DNA from 4 places in the Streptomyces sp. BBFR51 genome. Region 3 is predicted to be linked to each of the others. Evidence: riboswitches for the same ligand, from Rfam matches in the RefSeq annotation. Region 3 holds a riboswitch; each other region holds the start of a gene.
What was found. Region 3 has a riboswitch for cyclic di-AMP ahead of ACGH7X_RS33470 (peptidoglycan DD-metalloendopeptidase family protein). Riboswitches for the same ligand answer to the same signal wherever they lie in the genome.

Region 1 (5,019 bases), 3.8 Mb from region 3:
CGATCTCGGCGCGCTGGGCGACGTACTGCCGTATCGGATACGCGAGCGCCACGACGAGCGAGCAGAGCACCATCGCGAGCAGCGCGGCCCGGCCGGTCAGCCGGGAGCGACGGGCCTGGCGCTTGCTCTGCGAGCGGTAGACCCGGGCCGCGGTCTGTTCCCCGATGATCCGGATCCTGGTCGCGGTGGAGAAACGGTCCCGGTCCTTCACCGCCATGTCTGTCCCCGCCTCCGCCTTCACGTCGTCATACGCGCGTACGTCCCCGCACACGGTACGGGACCGAGTACGGGGACGTACGTACGACGCTGCCTCTTACGGGCGGTCAGCCCTCGAAGGCGGGGTCAGCCCTCGAAGGCGAGGTCAGCCCTTGAAGCGCGGGAAGGCGCTGCGGCCCGCGTACACCGCGGCGTCGTCGAGGATCTCCTCGATGCGCAGCAGCTGGTTGTACTTCGCGACGCGCTCGGAGCGGGCCGGGGCGCCGGTCTTGATCTGGCCGCAGTTGGTGGCGACGGCCAGGTCGGCGATGGTGACGTCCTCGGTCTCGCCGGAGCGGTGGGACATCATGCACTTGAAGCCGTTGCGCTGGGCCAGCTCCACGGCGTCCAGGGTCTCGGTCAGCGAACCGATCTGGTTGACCTTGACCAGCAGCGCGTTGGCGGCGCCGTCCTCGATGCCGCGGGCCAGGCGCTCCGGGTTGGTGACGAACAGGTCGTCGCCGACGATCTGGACCTTGTCGCCGAGCTGGTCGGTGAGGACCTTCCAGCCGTCCCAGTCGTCCTCGAACAGCGGGTCCTCGATGGAGACCAGCGGGTACGCCTCGACCAGCTCGGCGTAGTACTCGGTCATCTCGGCGGCGGTGCGGGTCTTGCCCTCGAAGGTGTAGGAGCCGTCCTTGTAGAACTCGGACGCGGCGACGTCGAGCGCGAGGGCGATCTGCTCGCCGGGGGTGTAGCCGGCCTCCTTGATCGCCTCGAGGATGAGGTCGAGGGCGTCGCGGTTGGAGCCGAGGTTCGGCGCGAAGCCGCCCTCGTCGCCGAGGCCGGTGGCCAGGCCCTTGTTCTTCAGGACCTTCTTCAGCGTGTGGTAGACCTCGGCGCCCCAGCGCAGGGCCTCGGAGAAGGACTCCGCGCCGATCGGGGCGATCATGAACTCCTGGATGTCCACGTTGGAGTCGGCGTGCGAGCCGCCGTTCAGGATGTTCATCATCGGCACCGGCAGCAGGTGCGCGTTGGGGCCGCCCAGGTAGCGGAAGAGCGGCAGGTCGCTGGCCTCGGAGGCGGCGTGGGCGACGGCGAGGGAGACGCCGAGGATGGCGTTGGCGCCGAGCGAGCCCTTGTTGTCGGTCGCGTCCAGGTCGGACATGGCCTGGTCGATCAGGCGCTGCTCGGTGGCGTCGTACCCGACCAGCTCCGGGCCGATCTGCTCGATGACGGCGAGGACGGCCTTCTCGACACCCTTGCCGAGGTAACGGCTCGGGTCGCCGTCACGGAGTTCGACGGCCTCGAAGGCACCGGTGGAGGCGCCGGACGGAACGGCGGCACGACCGGTGCTGCCGTCGTCGAGGCCGACCTCGACCTCGACCGTGGGGTTGCCTCGGGAGTCCAGGATTTCCCGGGCTACGACGACGTCGATGGACGGCACGAGCATCTCCTTCTTCAATGTGACGCTTCGGTGTGACGCGCGGGTCCACAGGACCGCAGCGGCTCTGCGGGACCGAGCCTAACCGGCTCCGGGCGATCGGCCAGCCGATCGCCCACCCGCTGGACAGAACCGAGAGTAAATTGTTTCCGAACGGAACAAACGCGGAACGCGAAAAGTCCCGCCCCGGTGCGTACGGGGGAACACGCACCGGGGCGGGAGTCGCGGGAGCCGCTGCCGCTTACTTGAGGTGCAGCTGCTGGCCCGGGTAGATCAGGTCGGCGTCGTCGACGATGTCGCCGTTCAGCTTGAACAGCTTCGCCCAGCCGCCCTCGACGTCGTGCTTCTCGGCTATGGAGCTGAGGGTGTCGCCCTTGACGACCTTGTACTCGCCGTCGCCCTTCTCGACCTTCTTGCCGGTCGGGGTGGTGACGGTCTTCTTGGCGGGCTTCTCGGCCTTCGGCTCGGCGGCCGGGCGCTCGGAGGAGCGGGAGGCCTTCTGCTCGGTGGAGCGCTCGGCGGTGGAGCCGCTGCTCTGGCTCTGCGAGCCCTCGGAGCTGCTGGAGCCGCTGTCCTGCGAACCGCCACCGCTGTACGCGGCGCCCGACAGGCCGGTGCCGCAGACCGGCCAGGCACCCTTGCCCTGGCCCGCGAGCACCTTCTCGGCGATCTCGATCTGCTGCGTCTTGCTCGCCTGGTCGGCGGACGAGGCGTACTGCGTACCGCCGTAGGCGGCCCAGGTGGAGCTGGAGAACTGCAGACCGCCGTAGTAACCGTTGCCGGTGTTGATGGACCAGTTGCCGCCGGACTCGCACTGGGCGACGGCGTCCCACTCGGACGCGGTGGCGGCGGAGGCGTTGCCGGCCGCCATCAGCGGGGCGGCGACGGCGGCACCGGTGACGCCGGCGACGGCGATGACACGGGTGGCCTTGGACGGGCGACGGTGCTTGCCCTTGCCGGAAAACAGCATGGTTGATCCCCTCACCGACGCCTGCGAGGTGAGCTGTCGGGTTCGGGCCGGTTGAGTTGCCCGGCCGGGTTCCTCACGGAACTCGGCTTCACCCCTAGCCGCTCCGGCTCAACTGCCCGGTGCGGCACTTACCTTGGGTCCCCCGCTCCTGCCTTCGGCGCTTGACGCGACGACTGTTCCCGTACGGCCGCTGGCAGGATTCGGCGTTGCGGCTGTCGGGGCCCGCGATGGCGAGCGGTCATGACCGTAGACACGCGCTCCGCGGATTTTCAAAGACGATCACGGCTTCTGAGACCTATCTCTCACGAGATCCAAAACGGACATACAGCCTCTAACCGTGACGCGAACTCCCTCTACTTATGGCCCGATTCGCCCGCTACCGTGAGCGTCTGACCGGGCAGGATGCGGTCGGGGTCCTGGCCGACGACCCGCTCGTTGTCGGCGTACAGCGCACGCCATCCGCCGTCGACGCCAAGGGAGTCGGCGATGGCCCACAGGTTGTCGCCGGAGCGGACGATGTACGAGCCTCCGTCCGCCTCCCGCGACTCGCCGTCAGTCAAGGCGTGCCGTCCTGCCGTGCCGTCCGTGAGGCCCCTCTGCGCCGTGCCCTCGTCCGCACTGCCGCCGCGATGCCGGCCCGCGCCGGACGAGCCGTCGGTGCCCTGCGGTTCGGCACTCGCCGAGGAGTCGGTTTCGGGCGATGTGCCCGGCTTGGCGGTTTGGTCCGCGTCGTCGGACGGGGCGTCAGAAGCGGACGAGGAGGGTGAGGAAGAGGGCGAAGGGGATGAAGAGGGTGCTTTGGAAGTCGACTCCGGCGCCTCGGTCGAGCCGGACGGAGCGGGCGACCCGGACCCCCGGGACGACTCGGGCTTCTCCGTGGTGGCGGGCGATTCGGACGACTTGGACGTGTCCGTCTGCCCCGAGGCGTCCGAACCCCGCGACGCGCCGTCGCCGGCCGTGTCCGAGCCGCTGTCCGTGAGCCCCGAGTCGTTGCCCATGCCCGCGAGCAGGCCGCAGGTCGGCCAGGCCGCGATGCCCTGGTCCGCGTGCAGCTTCTCGGCGATCCTTATCTGCTGGGAGCGACTGGCCTGGTCGGCACTGGCGGCGTACTCCAGGCCGCCGTACTGCTCCCAGGCCTCCTGGGACAGCTGCAGGCCGCCGTAGTACCCGTTGCCACTGTTCTGGCTCCAGGCGCCGCCGGTCTCGCACTGGGCGACCTGGTCCCAGTTCGCCGCGTCGGCCGCGTGGGCGCCGGTGGCGCCGAGCAGCGGGATCGCGATGGCGGAGCCGGTCACTCCGGCGGCGACGACCAGGGCGGGAGCCTGGCGGGGGCGGCGGTGACGACCGTTCCCGGAGAGCATGCGACGACCTTTCACAAGACGACGGGGACCGCGCGGCGCGTGATGCTCATCGCCACACTGATCCGTGAACGTATAGGCAGATGATCGCTTGTCACAAGTTCATGCCGCACAGATCACGTGAAGATCACAGAGTTGAGCGCGTGTCATGTTTGAACGTCCCAGGTGCGATTGCCCCTGTGACCTCGAGCGGCGGCGCTTGCGGCTCACACCGAACCGGTGTGGTCTCCCCCCGCCGATTCAGCTCGTCCATCAGAACGGCCCAGAATCCCTTCTTGAACCAGGTGTTCTGCCGCTCCTTGGCGAGCTGCCAGGTGCCGTAGCACTCAGGAAGCTCGTCCCAGAGACAGCCTGTACGCAACCGGTGCAGAGCCCCGTTCAGCTGGGTCCGGACGTCCACGGCTCCACGGACGAACTGGCGGCGCGCGAAGTAGGCAGTCATGAGCTCCTCGACAACCGGCCATTCCGACTCCGCCACCGCGGCTGGGATCGGCGTTCCGGTCCGCTCATGCCACGCCGTCACCTTGCACTTGACCCCAGAACGCTTCCGCACCTCTCCGAGCGGCTTCACAGTGATGTCCAAAAGACCGATCACCGCTCCCATGTCGGCCAGCTCGACGTGAGGTGCTCCCCTGACAGCCTGGGCCAAGGAAAGGGCGGTTCGGACGGCGACTGCTGCGGCCTCCTGGCCCGCGAGCACCTGACGCCCCGTGGCAAGCATCGCCCTGGCGCTTTGTACGTCTTCCGCGAGCTGCCGTAGGGCCGCGTCCCTCACGGCCTGGTCAAGGCCGGATGCGGCCAAAGTCGTAGTGGCGCGAGCCAGGCCCGCCTCCTTCTCCTGGAGCGCGTCCGTGAAGCGAGCCACGCGCTCACGCTGCTTTTCGATGTCACCGGGGTAGAGGTTCAGCTTGTCCCGGGTCGCGGAATCGGTTCTTCTCTCCGTCGTCACGGGCACGGGGATCGCGCGATCCCGTTACGGTCGTAACGTGAACGACCCGAACACCGCCCCCGAACTCTTCACCTGGGAGTTCGCCACCGACCCGTATCCGGCC
Region 2 (5,019 bases), 3.3 Mb from region 3:
TGGGCATGCACGCGCTGTGGAACGGCTCGGCCGCGTTCGGCGAGTACGGCTTCTTCGCCGTGTACGCGGCGTTCATGGTGCCGTCGTTCGGCCTGCTGACCTGGCTGGTGATCTGGACCCGGCAGCGCGAGCTGGGCACCGTACGGGCCGAGCTGCCCGCGTACGTCGTGGCCGGGTGGCTCACCCCCGCGGAGCCGTACGCGCTCGGCTCGATGCGGGCCCGGCGCATCGCCCGGCAGCACGCGCGCCGGCACGCCGGGAAGGAGGGGGCGCGGGCGGTGGCGCGGTACGAGGCCTGCGCGACCTCACTCGCGTTCCTGCGCGGGCGTGGGCGCCGGGGCAGGGCCGGCACCGACTTCACCGCACGGGAGCGCGAACTGCTGAACGCCCTGTGGCACCTGCGAGGCGTCGCGCGCCCGGCGCTGGACTACGCGGCCCGGGCCACGGCCCCGCCCGCACCCCGGCCGGTACCGCCGTGGGCGTACCCGTACGGGCCCTACGGCGGCGGCCACCCGACGCCGTACCCGCCCAGGACCGCGTACGCCCCCTACGCCCCGCACACCCCCTACACCCCGTACGGACCGCACTCCGCGCCCTCCGCGCACTCCCCGCAGGCCCCTTACGCGCCGCCCGGTCCCTACCGGCCGTAGCGCCCGCTCAGGCCGACGACGCCCGTGTCAGCCTCGCGACCTCGTCCTGCGTCAGGCGCAGCTCCGCCACGCCCAGCAGCGCCGGCAGCTGCTCCACCGTGCGCGCGGACGCGATCGGCGCGGCGACGGTCGGCTGGGCGGCGAGCCAGGCCAGGGCGACCGTGGCGACGGGAGCGTCGTGGGCCTCGGCGATCTCGTCCAGGGCCGTGAGCACCCGCCGGCCGCGCTCGGTCTCCAGGTGCTTCGCCGCACCGCCCGCCCGCGGGCTGTCGACGGCCGCACCGGGCCGGTACTTGCCGGTGAGGAAACCGGCCGCGAGCGCGTAGTACGGCACGGCGGCCAGGCCCGCCTGCTCGGCGAGATCGCGCAGCTCTCCCTCGTAGGTGTCGCGGGAGACCAGGTTGTAGTGGGGCTGGAGGGCCACGTAGCGGGCGAGTCCCTCGCGGTCGGAGAACTCCAGGGACGCCGCGAGCCGCTCGGCGGAGATGTTGGACGCGGCGATGTGCCGCACCTTGCCGGCCTTCACCAGCGCGTCGAGCGCGCCGATGATCTCCTCGACCGGCACCTCGGGCTTGTCGAAGTGGGTGTAGTAGAGGTCGATGTGGTCGGTGCCCAGGCGGCGCAGCGAGGCGTCGGCGGCGGCCTCGATGTTCGCGGCGGTGAGTCCCGGGTAGTCGGGGTGCTGGCTGACCTTGGTGGCGAGGACGACGTCGTCGCGGTTGCCGCGGGCCGCGAGCCACGCGCCGAGGACGGTCTCTGACTCGCCGCCGCTGTTGCCGTCGACCCAGGCGGAGTAGGAGTCGGCGCTGTCGACGAAGTTGCCGCCGGCCGCCGTGTAGGCGTCCAGGACGGCGAAGGACTGGTCCTGGTCGGCGGTCCAGCCGAAGACGTTGCCGCCGAGGGCGAGGGGGAAGACCTCGAGGTCGGAGGAGCCGAGCTTGCGCAGAGAAGTCATGTAGGACGTCAACCACCGCACCGGAGAGGACCATTCCGGCGGACGCGCAAAAACCCCGCAAACCGGCAGCCCTGGCGTCGGGGGGTCGCCGTCAGGACCGCCGGGGACCAGCGGGGGTGGAGACGGTGTGGGTCAGGGAGTGAGGCCCTTGCCCTGCAGCCAGGCCATCGGGTCGATGCCGGTGCCGCCGTCGGTGTGGACCTCGAGGTGGAGGTGGGCGCCCGTGACGTTGCCGGTGGCGCCGACGCGGCCGATGACGTCACCGGTGGTGACCTGCTGGCCGACGCTGACGTTGATGGAGGACTGGTGCGCGTACCAGAGCTCGGTGCCGTCGTCGAGGGTGAGCACGGTCTTGTAGCCGTACGACCCGTCCCAGCCGGCCGACGTGATCGTGCCGCTGTGCACCGCCTTGAGCAGCGTGCCCGTGGGTGCGGCGAAGTCGAGGCCGGTGTGGTGGCCGGAGGCCCAGAGGGAGCCGGCCTGGTTGAACGTCGAGGAGATCGTGTACGAGGAGGTCGGCAGCGTGTACTGCTTGGCCAGCTCCGCGAGCCGCTCGGCCTCGGCCTTCTTCGCGGCCTCCTCCTCCGCCTTCTTCTTGGCGGCGGCGGCCTTGGCCTCGGCCTCCTTCTCCGCCTTGGCGGCGGCTGCCTCGGCCTTCTTCTCGGCCGCGGCGGCGGCTTCGGCGGCGGCCTTGGTCTCCACCTGGGCCTGCTGCTGCTCGGCCTGCGCCATGATCCGGGCCCGCAGCGACTCACCGGCGTCGGTGGTGGCGGCGGTCTGCGTGGTGTCCGCGGCGGCGGCCTGGCCGATGCCGCTGAGCGGGGTGGCGGAACCCTCGGGCTCGGTCGCCTCGTCGTCGCCGGAGATGAGCGAGCCGACGTTCGGCAGGTCCGGCATGGAGATCGACACCGGCGGCTTGCCGGTCTGCGCGCTGGCCATGCCGCCCGCGCCGACGGCCGCTATGACGCCTACGCCGAGGACGGTGGAGCTGCGGGCGAGCCCGCCGCGCTGCTTGGCGACGCGGTGCCGGCCGCGTACGGGACGGATGGAATCCGCGGTGGGATTCCACTCCTCCCAGGGGCCCTCTTCGGTGCGCGGGCCCTCGGGGCCGTCGTAGCCGAAGGTGTCGGTGTCGTGCCGGGTCGGCACGAACGGGGCCTCGGGGGCAGGCCGGTTTGACGCCACGTGGGCGTACTCCTTTCCTTCCTTTCGCCTACCGGGTTAGCTGACGGGTTCGGAGCAGGAAGGTCTCCTACGCGCGTGTGCCGACCGTGTCTCCACGGCGTCAAACGCCCGATTCACCCCAATGTGGTGGTTCCCCGGTTCCCTTGCGGAATTCGGCGCGTGCGCACGGAGCCGCCTTCTGTGACGGCTGGGACGACCGCGCTGCGTTATCGAACGTTAATAGACGCGGGGCTCGGATTCCAAGCTGTTCCTCTTGATCATTAACGGAAACGGCTGGGACGTACACCTCACAGCCGGTGAAAAACGGGCGAGTTGACCCGACCCCGGTATTCCCGTTCACGCGTCTTTGTTCTGACGGTACGTCAGTTGTTATGCGGAGGGAGGTCGTTCCGTCACGACTGGTGACAATGATCATGATCGCCGTGTCGGGGACGCCGTACGGCGAGCAGCGCCATGTCGTCCGCCATGCCGCCCCCGGAGTGGTGGCGCACGTCCTCGGCGAGGGTGTCGAGGAGCTTCGCCGGATGACGGAAGACGCGGCCGGCCAGCCGCGCGTGCGGATCGTAGAACTCACCCTTCGCGTCCCGGGCTTCGGACAGCCCGTCGGTGTAGAGCAGGAGTGTGGCCCCACCGGGGAAGGCGACCTCCTCCGCCCGGTCGGGCCACACACCCAGGTCGCCCATGCCTAGCGGCAGCGCCGACTCGCGGGCGGGCAGCGGGCCCAGGGTGCCGTCGGCGTAGAGCAGCAGGGGCGGCGGGTGGCCGCGGTTGACGATGCGCACGATGCCGTCGCCGTGCGGGAGTTCGGCGAGGACGGCGGTGGTGAAGCCCTCGAAGGCGTCCAGCCCGTCCCGCCGGGTGCCCTCGCGCGCCAGCGCCCGCTCCAGCCGTTGCGCCACCGCCTCCAGTGTCGCCTCCTGCTCGGCCGCCTCCCGGAAGGCGCCGATCACGACGGCGACGGCGGCCACCGCGCCCATGCCCTTGCCGCGCACGTCCCCGACGATGAGCCGGACGCCGCGGGCGCTGTCCTGCACGGCGTACAGGTCGCCGCCGATGAACGCGTCGGCCTGCGCGGCCTCGTAGGAGGCGGCGATCTCGAAGCCGGCGATCCGCTCGGCGGGTTCGGGCAGTACGGCGCGCTGGGCGGCCTCGGCGATCTCGCGGACGGAGACGAGGCGCTCGTCGGTGCGGCGCACGAGGCCGTTCACGAGGACGGCGAGGACGGCGACCGTCGCGATGGTGATCAGCTCGGTGAGGGAGTCGACGTAGTGGATGACGCCCTTGCCGATCTGCAGCCCGATGACCGCGGCGACCACCGCGACGCCGGTGAGCGCCGTGCCGCGCCGCGAGTAGATCGGGGCGGCGACCAGGGGCGCGGCCGTGTAGAGGGGGCCGGCGGTGAAGTACCTCGGGGTGAAGGTGTCGTACAGGATGGCGACGACGATCAGCAGCACGGGGAGCACGCGTACGAAGGCCCGCATGTACCTGGTCCGCCGGCGCGGCGGTGGCCCGGCGGGCGGCACGGGCCGCGCCTCGTCGCCGAGGCCCAGGCCGGGGTCGGGCACGGGATCTCCGGGGAGTCGGCCGCCGGCTCTGGCCTTCGCTCCCTCGTCGTCCACGTCACCTGGCCGCACCACTCGTCTCCCGCCACCCCGCACGTCCACGCCGCTCGCTGCCGTCCCGTACTCCAGGTTTCCCGGAGCGGGGGCGGGGGGCGAGCGGTGAGGGGCCGACCGAATGACGCCGCGTGGCGAAACGCACCGAGGGCCGGAACCCTTTCGGATTCCGGCCCTCGGCCTTCAGTAGCGGGGACAGGATTTGAACCTGCGACCTCTGGGTTATGAGCCCAGCGAGCTACCGAGCTGCTCCACCCCGCGTCGTTGTGTTCACCACTGTACGTCATCCCGGGGGCGGAATGCACATCGGTATCTCCCGTGACGGTTCCCTATCCCTCCAGGTGGCGGTTGGGCGCCTTCGCGCGCTCCTCGTACTCGGGCAGTACGACGACGACGGCGCCCCCGGCGGCGAGCACTCCGCTGCCGTTCGCCCCCGGCACGAAGGTGTCCGGCTCGCGCCAGGCCGTAACCACGCGGCGCACCCCGGCGTCGAGGATCAGCCGGGCGCAGGGCGCGGGCCGGGAGGCGCGGCGGGCGCAGGGCTCCAGGCTGCTGTAGACGGTGGCGGCCGCGAGCCGAGGGTCGGTGGGGTCGACCTTGGCGAGCGCGGCCT
Region 3 (5,019 bases):
GGTGCACCCCGGTGAGGAGTGGCTCCACGTCCTCACCGGCCGGCTGCGGCTGCGCCTCGGGGACACCGAGCACCGGCTGACCGCGGGGGACAGCGCCCACTTCGACTCGACGACCCCGCACCGGATCGCCGCGCAGGACCCCGACGGGGTCGAGCTGCTCTTCGTCCACACCCTGCTGCAGAGCCCGACGGCCACCCTGTGCCTCGGGCCGACCCCCGGAGAGATGCCATGAGCACCATGCAGGAGAAGTTCCCGCGCGCCCTGTGGGTGCGACTGCTCATCTACATCGCGCTGGGGCACGTCTTCGGCGGCTTCCTCTACCTGCTGTTCGAGGTGGGGGCCAAGTAGCGCCGTCCGCGAGCGGGTGGCTCAGTCCAGCATCCGCTCGCGCAGCCGCTCCCGGGTTTCGGGGGCGAGCCCCAGGCCCTTCTCCAGGTAGGCGTCGACCCCGCCCCACGTCTCCTCGACGGTCTCGAAGGCCGCCGCCAGGTACTCGGCGCGCGCGTCGAACAGGGGGCTGAGCAGCTCCATGACCTCGGGGGAGTAGGCCGAGGCGGTGGTGCCGCTGCGGCGCACCTTGTAGCGGCGGTGCGCGGCGTTCGACTTCAGGTAGTCCTCGACGACGGCGTCGCGCTCGACGCCCAGCGCGAGCAGGGTGATCGCGATCGACAGTCCGGCGCGGTCCTTGCCGGCGGCGCAGTGCATCAGCGCGGGGACGCTGTCCTCGGCGAGCGCGTGCAGGATCCGGGAGTGCTCCGCCGTGCGCTCCTTGACGATCATGCGGTAGGAGCCGATCATCCGGTCGGCGCCCTTGTCACCGGCCAGGATCTCGCGCAGCTGGTCGAGGTCCCCGTCGCGGACCATCTTCCAGAACTCGGCGCCGTCGGCCGGATCGCTCAGCGGCAGGTTCACATTGCGCACGCCCGGCAGCTCGACGTCCGGACCGTCGAGCTTCTGGTCGGCCGCGTTGCGGAAGTCGAAGATCGTGTGCAGGCCCAGCGAGGCCAGGAACGCGGCGTCCTCCCCGGTGGCGTGCGCCAGGTGGCCGCTGCGGAACAGCACCCCCTGCCGCACCCGCCGCCCGTCCACGGTCGGCAGTCCGCCCACGTCCCGGAAGTTGCGCACACCGGTCAGCTCGGGTTCGGTCGACGGGACCTGCTGCGTCACAGGGGCTCCTCCCACTGAGCGCCGCCGACGCTGCTCGCCTGCGGGCACCACTCGACGATACGGCATCACCTGTGCCCGAAAGGCGCTTTCAAAAGAGGTATTGCGAGATGATAAGAGCCTTCTGTCCGAATTGGTGTCTTGATGACAACTGGGCCTGAAATGGCGGTAGGTGGGGAAGCGGCGCGTGAGCAGCGTCATATCCGTGACCGTGCGTTGCCCGTCATGTTCACGTAATTCAGCTGCTTCTCAAGGGCCTTTAGGGAAAAGAGTGCCGCGGAAATCGACGCAGGGTTACCGGGTTTTCCCTCAAAGGATCAATCGGAACACCGGTCGACGGAACCCCTCGCTTGTCCACGTGCGTCTTGGTCCCTTACGTTCACCACCGATCCGGACGGACGCCTAATCCTGCCGCCGACCGGAGCCCGCACTCATCCACCACCCGTACACGGCAGGAGCGGGGGACCCACAGGTACAACTGCCTGTTCCGGTTCCCGGAACGGCTTGGGGTAAAGCCGCGTTTCGGCGCGGCCGGGCATCTCCAGCCCGCACCCGACAGCTCACCTCGCAGGCGCCGGAGAGGAATTCGCCATGCCCGCGAAGGGTAAGCACCGCCGTACCAGGGCCATGCGCCTGACCCGCACCATCGCCGTCGCCGGAACCGGTGGGGCCGCGCTCGCGCTCCCGCTGATGGGTGCCGCCGGGGCCAACGCCGCCCCCGCCCACTCCGTTTCCGAGCAGGCCGTGCAGTCCATTGCGACGTCGGCCAAGAAGTCCGCCGCGAGCGCTTCAGAGAAGAACTCGGATTCGCGGACGTACACCGTGAAGAGCGGTGACTACCTTTCGAAGATCGCCGACGACCAGGACGTGGACGGCGGCTGGAAGAAGCTCTACTCGGACAACCGCGAGGCCGTCGGCTCCGACCCGTCGCTGATCCACCCCGGCCTGAAGCTCTCGATCGGCGGCCAGGCCGCCGAGTCCTCGGCCCCCTCCTCCGCCAAGTCGGAGAAGCCGGCCGCCGAGAAGCCCGCCAAGGCCGAGAAGTCCGCCTCCCAGTCGTCCGAGAAGTCGACGGACGCCGACAAGGCCTCCTCCTCGGACTCCGCCGGCTCCTCGGACACCGGCACCCAGTCCGCCGACAGCAGCAGCGGCTACACCTCCCCCGTCGCGGGCGGCACCGTCGGTACCCCGTACCACCAGTCCGGCAGCATGTGGTCCAGCGGCTACCACACCGGCACGGACTTCGTCGTCCCGACCGGCACCTCGCTCAAGGCCGTCGGCGCGGGCACCGTCGTCTCCGCCGGCTGGGGCGGCGCGTACGGCAACCAGGTCGTCATCCAGCTCTCCGACGGCCACTACGCCCAGTACGCCCACCTCTCCTCGCTCTCCGTCTCCGCCGGCCAGTCGGTGACGGCGGGCCAGCAGGTCGGCCTCTCGGGTGCCACCGGCAACGTGACCGGCCCGCACCTGCACTTCGAGATCCGCACCACGCCGGACTACGGCTCGGACGTCGACCCGATCGCGTTCCTGCGCTCGCACGGCGTCTCCGTCTGACGAGCGCCGACAAGCGCTGACGAGCTGACGACCTGACGGCGTTTCGGCGCGGTCCCCGCGCCACCGAAGGCCGGACCCCGATCCCCGGGTCCGGCCTTCGGTGTATTCCGGAATTGACGAACACTTTAGGCGTGGCTTTTCTCACCGCCCGTCAATCCCTTCCTACGGTCGCGTAGGTCACATTCCACGGTGAATCATGGGCCGATGTGGCAGACGATTCGAAGAGTGACAGCAGAGCAGTGATCGGGTCGTACGTGGCGGTGGGGGACAGCTTCACCGAGGGCGTCGGCGATTCCGGCCCCGACGGGGCGTTCGTCGGCTGGGCCGACCGACTCGCCGTACTGCTCGCGGACCGGCGCCCCGAGGGCGACTTCACGTACACCAACCTCGCCGTGCGCGGCAGGCTGCTCGACCAGATCGTGGCGGAACAGGTCCCCGGGGTCGTTGCACTCGCCCCGGACCTGGTCTCGTTCGCGGCGGGCGGCAACGACATCATCCGGCCCGGGACCGACCCGGACGAGGTGGCCCAGCGGTTCGAACTGGCGGTGGCCGCGCTGACCGCGGCGGCCGGCACCGTACTGGTGACCACCGGGTTCGACACCCGTGGCGTGCCCGTCCTCAAGCATCTGCGCGGCAAGATCGCCACGTACAACGGGCACGTGCGTGCCATCGCCGACCGGTACGGCTGTCCGGTGCTCGACCTGTGGTCGCTCAGGAGCGTCCAGGACCGCAGGGCGTGGGACGCCGACCGGCTGCATCTCTCGCCCGAGGGCCACACGCGCGTGGCGCTGCGCGCGGGACAGGCCCTCGGCCTGCGCGTCCCGGCCGACCCGGACCAGCCCTGGCCGCCCCTGCCGCCGCGCGGCACGCTGGACGTCCGGCGCGACGACGTGCACTGGGCACGCGAGTACCTGGTGCCGTGGATCGGACGCCGGCTGCGGGGCGAGTCGTCGGGCGACCACGTGACGGCCAAGGGGACGCTGTCGCCGGACGACATCAAGACGCGGATCGCCGCGGTGGCCTGAGAGCGGGGAGCGAACGGCCGGTGTCCAGTGGGGAGTGAACGGCCGGCGTGCGCGGGGAGCGAACGGCCGGCGTGCGGCGGGGCTAGCGCCTCGTGGGCGTCAAGGCCGTTCGCTCCAGGCCCAGTTCCCGGGCCAGCGCCTCGTCCATCCACTCCTGTGCCCGTGCCCGCGACACCGTGCCCGCGTACGACGTGAGCTGCACCGCCAGCCCGTCGAGCAGGGCCGTCAGCCGCAGGGCGGCGCCCTCGGGCTCGGCGCACGGGAACTCACCGGCGGCCACGCCCTCGGCGATGACCTCGGCGATCGCCGCCTTCCACTGGCGGTCCAGCTCCCGCGTGACCTCCCGCAGCGCGGGCTCGCGCAGCGACACCGCCCAGCCCTCGATCCACAGCCGCCAGCCCTTGGCCTGACCGGTGGGGGCGTACCAGCGCACGGCCGCGCGCAGCCGGCGCAGCGCCGACGTACGGCGGCCGAGCAGCTTGCGCAGATGGGCGAGGTCGTCCTCGGCGGCGTGGGTGAACGCGGCGGCGACCAGCCTCTCCTTCGTGGAGAAGTGGTAGAGCACCAGGGCGTTGCTGACACCGAGCGTGGCGGCCACGTCGGCGATCCGCAGCGCCGCCACGCCCCGCGCCGATATCTGCTCGATGGCCGCGCGGAGCAATTCCTCGCGCCGCTGGGTCACGCTCAACCGGACTCTCACCACGCACGTCACCCTATACAGGCCCTCGGACGTGCGGTGGCGCCCTCTTCGGCCGCGGAGGACCGGGAACACGGATGTGGCATCCGTCGTTCGAGGTGACGTAGGACGAGACGACAATGAGAGCCTGAACCACTCCACCTGGAGGTACCGTGGCCGGTTTCCGTTCCCCGAGTCCCGGGCTTCGCGTGCCGCTGCCCGCGGCCTTCGGCGCGGACCCGAGCGGTGAGCGCATGGCGCGCATCCGCAGATCGCCGAACTTCCGCGACGGCGTCTTCCAGAACCCCGGCGGCACCGCCCGTACCCGGCCCTCCGGATCGGCCACGGAGTTCGCGAAGATCTACTTCAACAAGGAGGCGCGGCTCCGCCGTGCCCCGCGGGGTCCGATCCCGGTGCACGCCACCACCCTCGCCGACCTCGCCAGGCCGCCCGCCACGGGTCTGCGGCTGACCTGGATGGGACACTCCAGCGTGCTCGCCGAGATCGACGGGCAGCGGGTGCTCTTCGACCCCGTGTGGGGCGAGCGCTGTTCCCCGGTCCCCTTCGCCGGCCCCAAGCGGCTGCATCCGGCACCGCTGC
Region 4 (5,019 bases), 2.2 Mb from region 3:
CCCCGAAGTCGACCGTCGCCTCGGCGTTCGACCCGGTGCCCTTGACCCCGACCACCGTCCCGAGTCCGAACTGGTCGTGCGTGACGCGGTCGCCGACCGCCAGCGAGACGGCCGGTTGCTCGGCGGAGGCCGACCGGCGCGTGGCGAAGCCGGAGGCGCCCGACGCCGACGAGCGGGAACGGGACGAGGACAGCGAGGCCGCCACGCCCGAGACCGGCGCGGAGGGCGCGGGCCCGTTCGCCCCGGTCCGCTTCCACTCCAGGTGGGGGGCCGGGATCTCCTCGAGGAAGCGCGAGGGCGGGTTGTAGGAGGGCTGGCCCCAGGCGCTGCGCAGCGTCGACCGGGTCAGGTACAGCCGCTCCCGGGCGCGCGTGATGCCGACGTACGCGAGGCGACGCTCCTCCTCCAGCTCCTTGGCCTGGCCGAGGGCGCGCATGTGCGGGAAGACGCCGTCCTCCATGCCGGTGAGGAAGACGACCGGGAACTCCAGGCCCTTGGCGGTGTGCAGGGTCATCAGGGTGACGACGCCGTCGCCGTCCGACCCCGCTGCGTCAGCAGCATCATCAGGCGCTGTGGGGATCTGGTCGGAGTCCGCGACGAGCGCGACCTTCTCCAGGAAGTCGGCCAGCGTCCCGGGCTCCTCGCTCTCGGCCCGCTCCTGCTCGAACTCCAGGGCGACGGCCGCGAGTTCCTGGAGGTTCTCGATGCGGGTCTCGTCCTGCGGGTCGGTGGAGGCCTGCAACTCCGCCAGGTACCCGGTGCGTTCGAGGATCGCCTCGAGGACGGTCGCCGGTCCGGCGCCGGACTCGACGATCGTACGGAGGTCCTCCATGAGCGTGTTGAACCGCTTCACGGCGTTCGCGGAGCGCGCGGCCATGCCGTACGCCTCGTCGACCCGCTTGAGGGCCTGCGGGAAGCTGATCTTCTCGCGCTGGGAGAGGGCGTCGATCATCGCCTCGGCGCGGTCGCCGATGCCGCGCTTGGGGACGTTGAGGATGCGGCGCAGCGGCACCGAGTCCTCCGGGTTGGCCAGCACGCGCAGGTAGGCCAGGACGTCCCGGACCTCCTTGCGTTCGTAGAAGCGGACGCCGCCGACGACCTTGTAGGGCAGGCCGACGCGGATGAAGACCTCTTCGAAGACACGGGACTGGGCGTTGGTGCGGTAGAAGACGGCGACATCGCCGGCCTTCGCCTCGCCCGCGTCGGTGAGGCGGTCTATCTCGTCGGCGACGAACTGGGCCTCGTCGTGCTCGGTGTCGGCGACGTACCCGGTGATCTGCGAGCCGGCGCCCTGGTTGGTCCACAGGTTCTTGGGGCGGCGGGACTCGTTGCGCTCGATGACCGCGTTGGCGGCGGTCAGGATCGTCTGCGTGGAGCGGTAGTTCTGCTCGAGCAGGATCGTCGTCGCGTCCGGGTAGTCCTCCTCGAACTGGAGGATGTTGCGGATGGTGGCGCCGCGGAAGGCGTAGATCGACTGGTCGGCGTCGCCCACCACGCACAGCTCGGCGGGCGGGACCTCGGCCTCGGGCGGCACGTCGACGGGGTGCTCGGAGGTGCCGACCAGCTCGCGGACCAGGGAGTACTGGGCGTGGTTGGTGTCCTGGTACTCGTCGACCAGGACGTGCCGGAAGCGACGGTGGTAGTGCTCGGCTACGTCCGGGAAGGCGCGGAGCAGGTTGACCGTCGTCATGATCAGGTCGTCGAAGTCGAGGGCGTTGGCCTCGCGCAGCCGCGACTGGTAGAGCGCGTAGGCCTGGGCGACGGTCTTCTCGAACCCGTCGGCGGCCTGGGCGGCGAAGTCCTCCTCGTCGATCAGCTCGTTCTTCAGATTGCTGATCTTGGCGCTGAAGGACTTGGGCGGGAAGCGCTTGGGGTCCAGGTCGAGATCCCGGCACACCAGCGCCATCAGGCGCTTGGAGTCGGCCGCGTCGTAGATCGAGAACGACGACGTGAAGCCCAGCCTCTTCGACTCGCGGCGCAGGATGCGGACGCACGCGCTGTGGAAGGTCATCACCCACATCGCGTTCGCGCGCGGGCCGACGAGCTGCTCGACGCGCTCCTTCATCTCGCCCGCGGCCTTGTTGGTGAAGGTGATCGCGAGGATCTGGCCCGGGTGGACGCTCCGCTCGGCCAGCAGGTGGGCGATGCGGTGGGTGAGCACGCGGGTCTTGCCGGAGCCGGCACCGGCCACGATGAGCAGCGGGGAGCCGGAGTGGACGACGGCGGCCCGCTGGTTCTCGTTCAGCCCGTCCAAAAGCGCCGCGGCGTCCAGGGCGGGGCGCGGGGCGCCGTCGCGGTAGTGGGTGTCCCGGTCCGGCGGCGCGTCGAACTTCCCGCCGAACAGATCGTGCGGAACCGGCTCCGGTCCGTGATCGTCCTCGGGTGGCGGCGGGGGTTCCTCCTCGCGACCCCGGGGGGTCTGGAGGCTCGCCAGGAAGTTGTCGTCAAAGAGGCTGCTCATCGCTCTCCGAGTCTAGGGCGCCCCACCGACAACCCGGCGCCACCCCGGAAAATCGCCGGTATCCCGGTGCCGGACACGCCCTGCGACGGGTCATGACACGAAGAGTGACACGAGCGACGCCCCCGCCCGAGGTCACACCCAAGGTCACGAAAATGTATCGGGCATATCACCCACCAACCTTCACAGCGGCCACACGAGTTGGCTACGGTGCGGGCAGGCCGCACGACCCCCACCGGCGAACCTCGCCGGGCCGCGCGGCCTCCGCCGAGTCCGGCGTGCCCGCATGGCATCCGGAGCCGGGGACCCAACCGAGAACTTGGGGTGAATCGGCCGCCCGGCCCTCGACGAGGACGGGACCGCCGTAGGGCAACCCTTCCGTGCCACACCGCCCGAACCCGACAGCTAACCCGGTAGGCGGAGCATTGGAAGGAGTCGCCTCCCTTGGCGTCGCACCGCAAGTCGCGTCCCTCCGGTACACGCGTCGCAGGCATACGGACCCCGGCCATCGCCACGGCGGCCCTCACCTCCGTCGCCCTGCTGTCCCAGACGGCCAACGCCGCGCCGTCGGACGACCGGCCGAGCCTCGAAGAGGTGGAGAAGAAAGTCGACGACCTGTACCGCCAGGCGGGGTCGGCGACCGAGAAGTACAACGCGGCCAAGGAGAAGACCTCCAAGCAGCGGGGGCGCGTCGACACGCTCCTCGACGACGTGGCCAAGCGCACCCAGAAGCTCAACGACGCGCGCGAGGAGCTGGGTTCCTTCGCCTCCGCCCAGTACCGCACGGGTGCGGCGGTCCCGGAGACCGCGACCCTTCTGCTCGCGGACTCGCCGCAGGACTACTTCGACCAGAACCAGCTGATGAGCCGGCTCACCGGCCGCCAGAAGACCGCCGTCGACGACTACGTCACGCAGCAGTCCGAGACGATGCAGAAGCGCCGGGAGGCCACCGAGAGCCTCGAGACGCTCACCGACTCGCAGAACGACCTGAAGACGGCCAAGTCGACCGTCCAGAAGAAGCTCGCCACCGCGCGGGAGCTGCTGTCGGAGCTGACCGCCGAGGAGAAGGCCCGGCTCGCGGCGATCGAGAAGAAGAAGCAGGCGGAGGCCGCGCGCAAGGCGGCGGAGCTGGCGAAGCAGCAACAGGCGCAGCAGGAGGCGGAGCGCCAACGGCAGGAGGAGGCCGCCCAGCAGCAGGAGAGCGGCACCGGTTCGTCGGAATCCTCGGGATCGTCGACGCCGGACACCTCGAACGGCACCAAGGCCGAGAAGGCGATCGCCTTCGCCCGCGCCCAGATCGGCAAGCCGTACGTCTGGGGCGCCACGGGCCCCGGCTCCTACGACTGCTCGGGCCTGACCCAGGCCGCCTGGAAGGCCGCCGGCGTGACCCTGCCGCGCGTCACCTACGACCAGGTCGACGCCGGCACGACCGTCTCCGTCTCCCAGGCACAACCCGGTGACCTGGTCTTCTTCTACGACGACATCAGCCACGTCGGCCTCTACATCGGCGACGGCATGATGATCCACGCGCCGAAGCCGGGCGCGTACGTCCGCGAGGAGTCGATCTTCTACGACGGCGAGTCGTCGATCTACAGCGTGGTGCGCCCGGCCTGACCCAGGTGGGTCTCAGGGCCTGCCCGGCGGATCATGCCGCAGACGCGGGGTCCGGCACGCACTCCCCCACTGCCTTAAGGGCGTGGGAGGGGCCCCCAGGCGTTGCCGTCGGTCGCCGACTCCCCCACGCTCGGCTTCGCTCGCGGGGGGGGACCCCCATCGCGTCGGCTCCCTCCTCCGCCTTGCAGCCGCACGCACCGGACCCCGCTCACCGGCGCTGATCAGATGCCGTGTCTTTCCTGCGACCTGATCCGCCGGGCAGGCCCTAGCATCGGCGCATGTCTTCGGCCACCTCTCCCCACGCCCTGCGCGCCTGGTGGGCGCAGCGTCCGCCGGCGGCCGGGGCCGCGGTGATGGCGACCGGCATCGTGTCGGTCGCCCTGCATCTGACGGGCCGCGAGGTCCTGTCCCGGATCGCCCTGGTCCTGGCCTGTGCCGCCTGGCTGACGCTGGCGACGAACTTCGTCTACCTGCTGCTGGTCGAGCGCGCGCAGTGGCTGACGCGGGCGGGCACGCCGGGCGCGCTCACCGCCGTCGCCGCGACGACCGTGCTCGGCACCCGCTTCTCGCTGCTCGGCTCGTCACCCCTGGCGGCGGTGCTGCTGACGCTGGCGGCGCTGCTGTGGCCGTGGCTGCTGGTCCTGGTGGTGCGGCACTGGGGACGGAGGATGCCCGGGGCGGTGTTCCTGGGCTGCGTGGCCACGGAGGGACTCGCCGTGCTCGGCGCCACGCTGGCCGCCGCCACCTCGACGGCCTGGCTGGCGCACGCCGCCCTGGTGCCGTTCTGGCTGGGCATCGTGCTCTACCTGATCGCGCTGTTCCGCTTCGATCTGCGGCAGGTGGCGCGCGGCTCCGGGGACCACTGGGTGGCGGGAGGCGCGCTCGCCATCTCGGCCCTCGCGGGCGCCAAGCTGCTCGCGGCGGCCGGGACCGGCATGTACCTGTGG

Region 1: another riboswitch for cyclic di-AMP. It lies ahead of rpfA (resuscitation-promoting factor protein RpfA); the one in region 3 lies ahead of ACGH7X_RS33470 (peptidoglycan DD-metalloendopeptidase family protein).
Region 2: another riboswitch for cyclic di-AMP. It lies ahead of ACGH7X_RS18410 (M23 family metallopeptidase); the one in region 3 lies ahead of ACGH7X_RS33470 (peptidoglycan DD-metalloendopeptidase family protein).
Region 4: another riboswitch for cyclic di-AMP. It lies ahead of ACGH7X_RS23915 (NlpC/P60 family protein); the one in region 3 lies ahead of ACGH7X_RS33470 (peptidoglycan DD-metalloendopeptidase family protein).

Annotation. Positions count from the first base shown of each region.
Region 1 covers NZ_CP172448.1:3,562,021-3,567,039, forward strand. Annotated here, with positions in the region: gene ACGH7X_RS16105 (septum formation initiator family protein) at 1-217, opposite strand, end outside; gene eno (phosphopyruvate hydratase) at 362-1,642, opposite strand; gene rpfA (resuscitation-promoting factor protein RpfA) at 1,881-2,609, opposite strand; cyclic di-AMP (ydaO/yuaA leader) riboswitch at 2,613-2,779, opposite strand; gene ACGH7X_RS16120 (transglycosylase family protein) at 2,963-3,970, opposite strand; gene ACGH7X_RS16125 (transposase) at 4,095-4,916, opposite strand; gene ACGH7X_RS16130 (cytochrome P450) at 4,954-5,019, shown strand, end outside.
Region 2 covers NZ_CP172448.1:4,060,638-4,065,656, forward strand. Annotated here, with positions in the region: gene ACGH7X_RS18400 (PrsW family intramembrane metalloprotease) at 1-650, shown strand, start outside; gene ACGH7X_RS18405 (aldo/keto reductase) at 658-1,605, opposite strand; gene ACGH7X_RS18410 (M23 family metallopeptidase) at 1,738-2,790, opposite strand; cyclic di-AMP (ydaO/yuaA leader) riboswitch at 2,802-2,958, opposite strand; gene ACGH7X_RS18415 (PP2C family protein-serine/threonine phosphatase) at 3,183-4,409, opposite strand; tRNA gene ACGH7X_RS18420 (tRNA-Met) at 4,594-4,667, opposite strand; gene ACGH7X_RS18425 (dihydrofolate reductase family protein) at 4,736-5,019, opposite strand, start outside.
Region 3 covers NZ_CP172448.1:7,378,341-7,383,359, forward strand. Annotated here, with positions in the region: gene ACGH7X_RS33455 (helix-turn-helix domain-containing protein) at 1-232, shown strand, start outside; gene ACGH7X_RS33460 (DUF6126 family protein) at 229-348, shown strand; gene ACGH7X_RS33465 (tyrosine-protein phosphatase) at 370-1,167, opposite strand; cyclic di-AMP (ydaO/yuaA leader) riboswitch at 1,594-1,751, shown strand; gene ACGH7X_RS33470 (peptidoglycan DD-metalloendopeptidase family protein) at 1,756-2,718, shown strand; gene ACGH7X_RS33475 (SGNH/GDSL hydrolase family protein) at 2,958-3,743, shown strand; gene ACGH7X_RS33480 (TetR/AcrR family transcriptional regulator) at 3,826-4,446, opposite strand; gene ACGH7X_RS33485 (MBL fold metallo-hydrolase) at 4,593-5,019, shown strand, end outside.
Region 4 covers NZ_CP172448.1:5,196,965-5,201,983, reverse strand. Annotated here, with positions in the region: gene pcrA (DNA helicase PcrA) at 1-2,461, opposite strand, end outside; cyclic di-AMP (ydaO/yuaA leader) riboswitch at 2,714-2,895, shown strand; gene ACGH7X_RS23915 (NlpC/P60 family protein) at 2,903-4,072, shown strand; gene ACGH7X_RS23910 (tellurite resistance/C4-dicarboxylate transporter family protein) at 4,351-5,019, shown strand, end outside.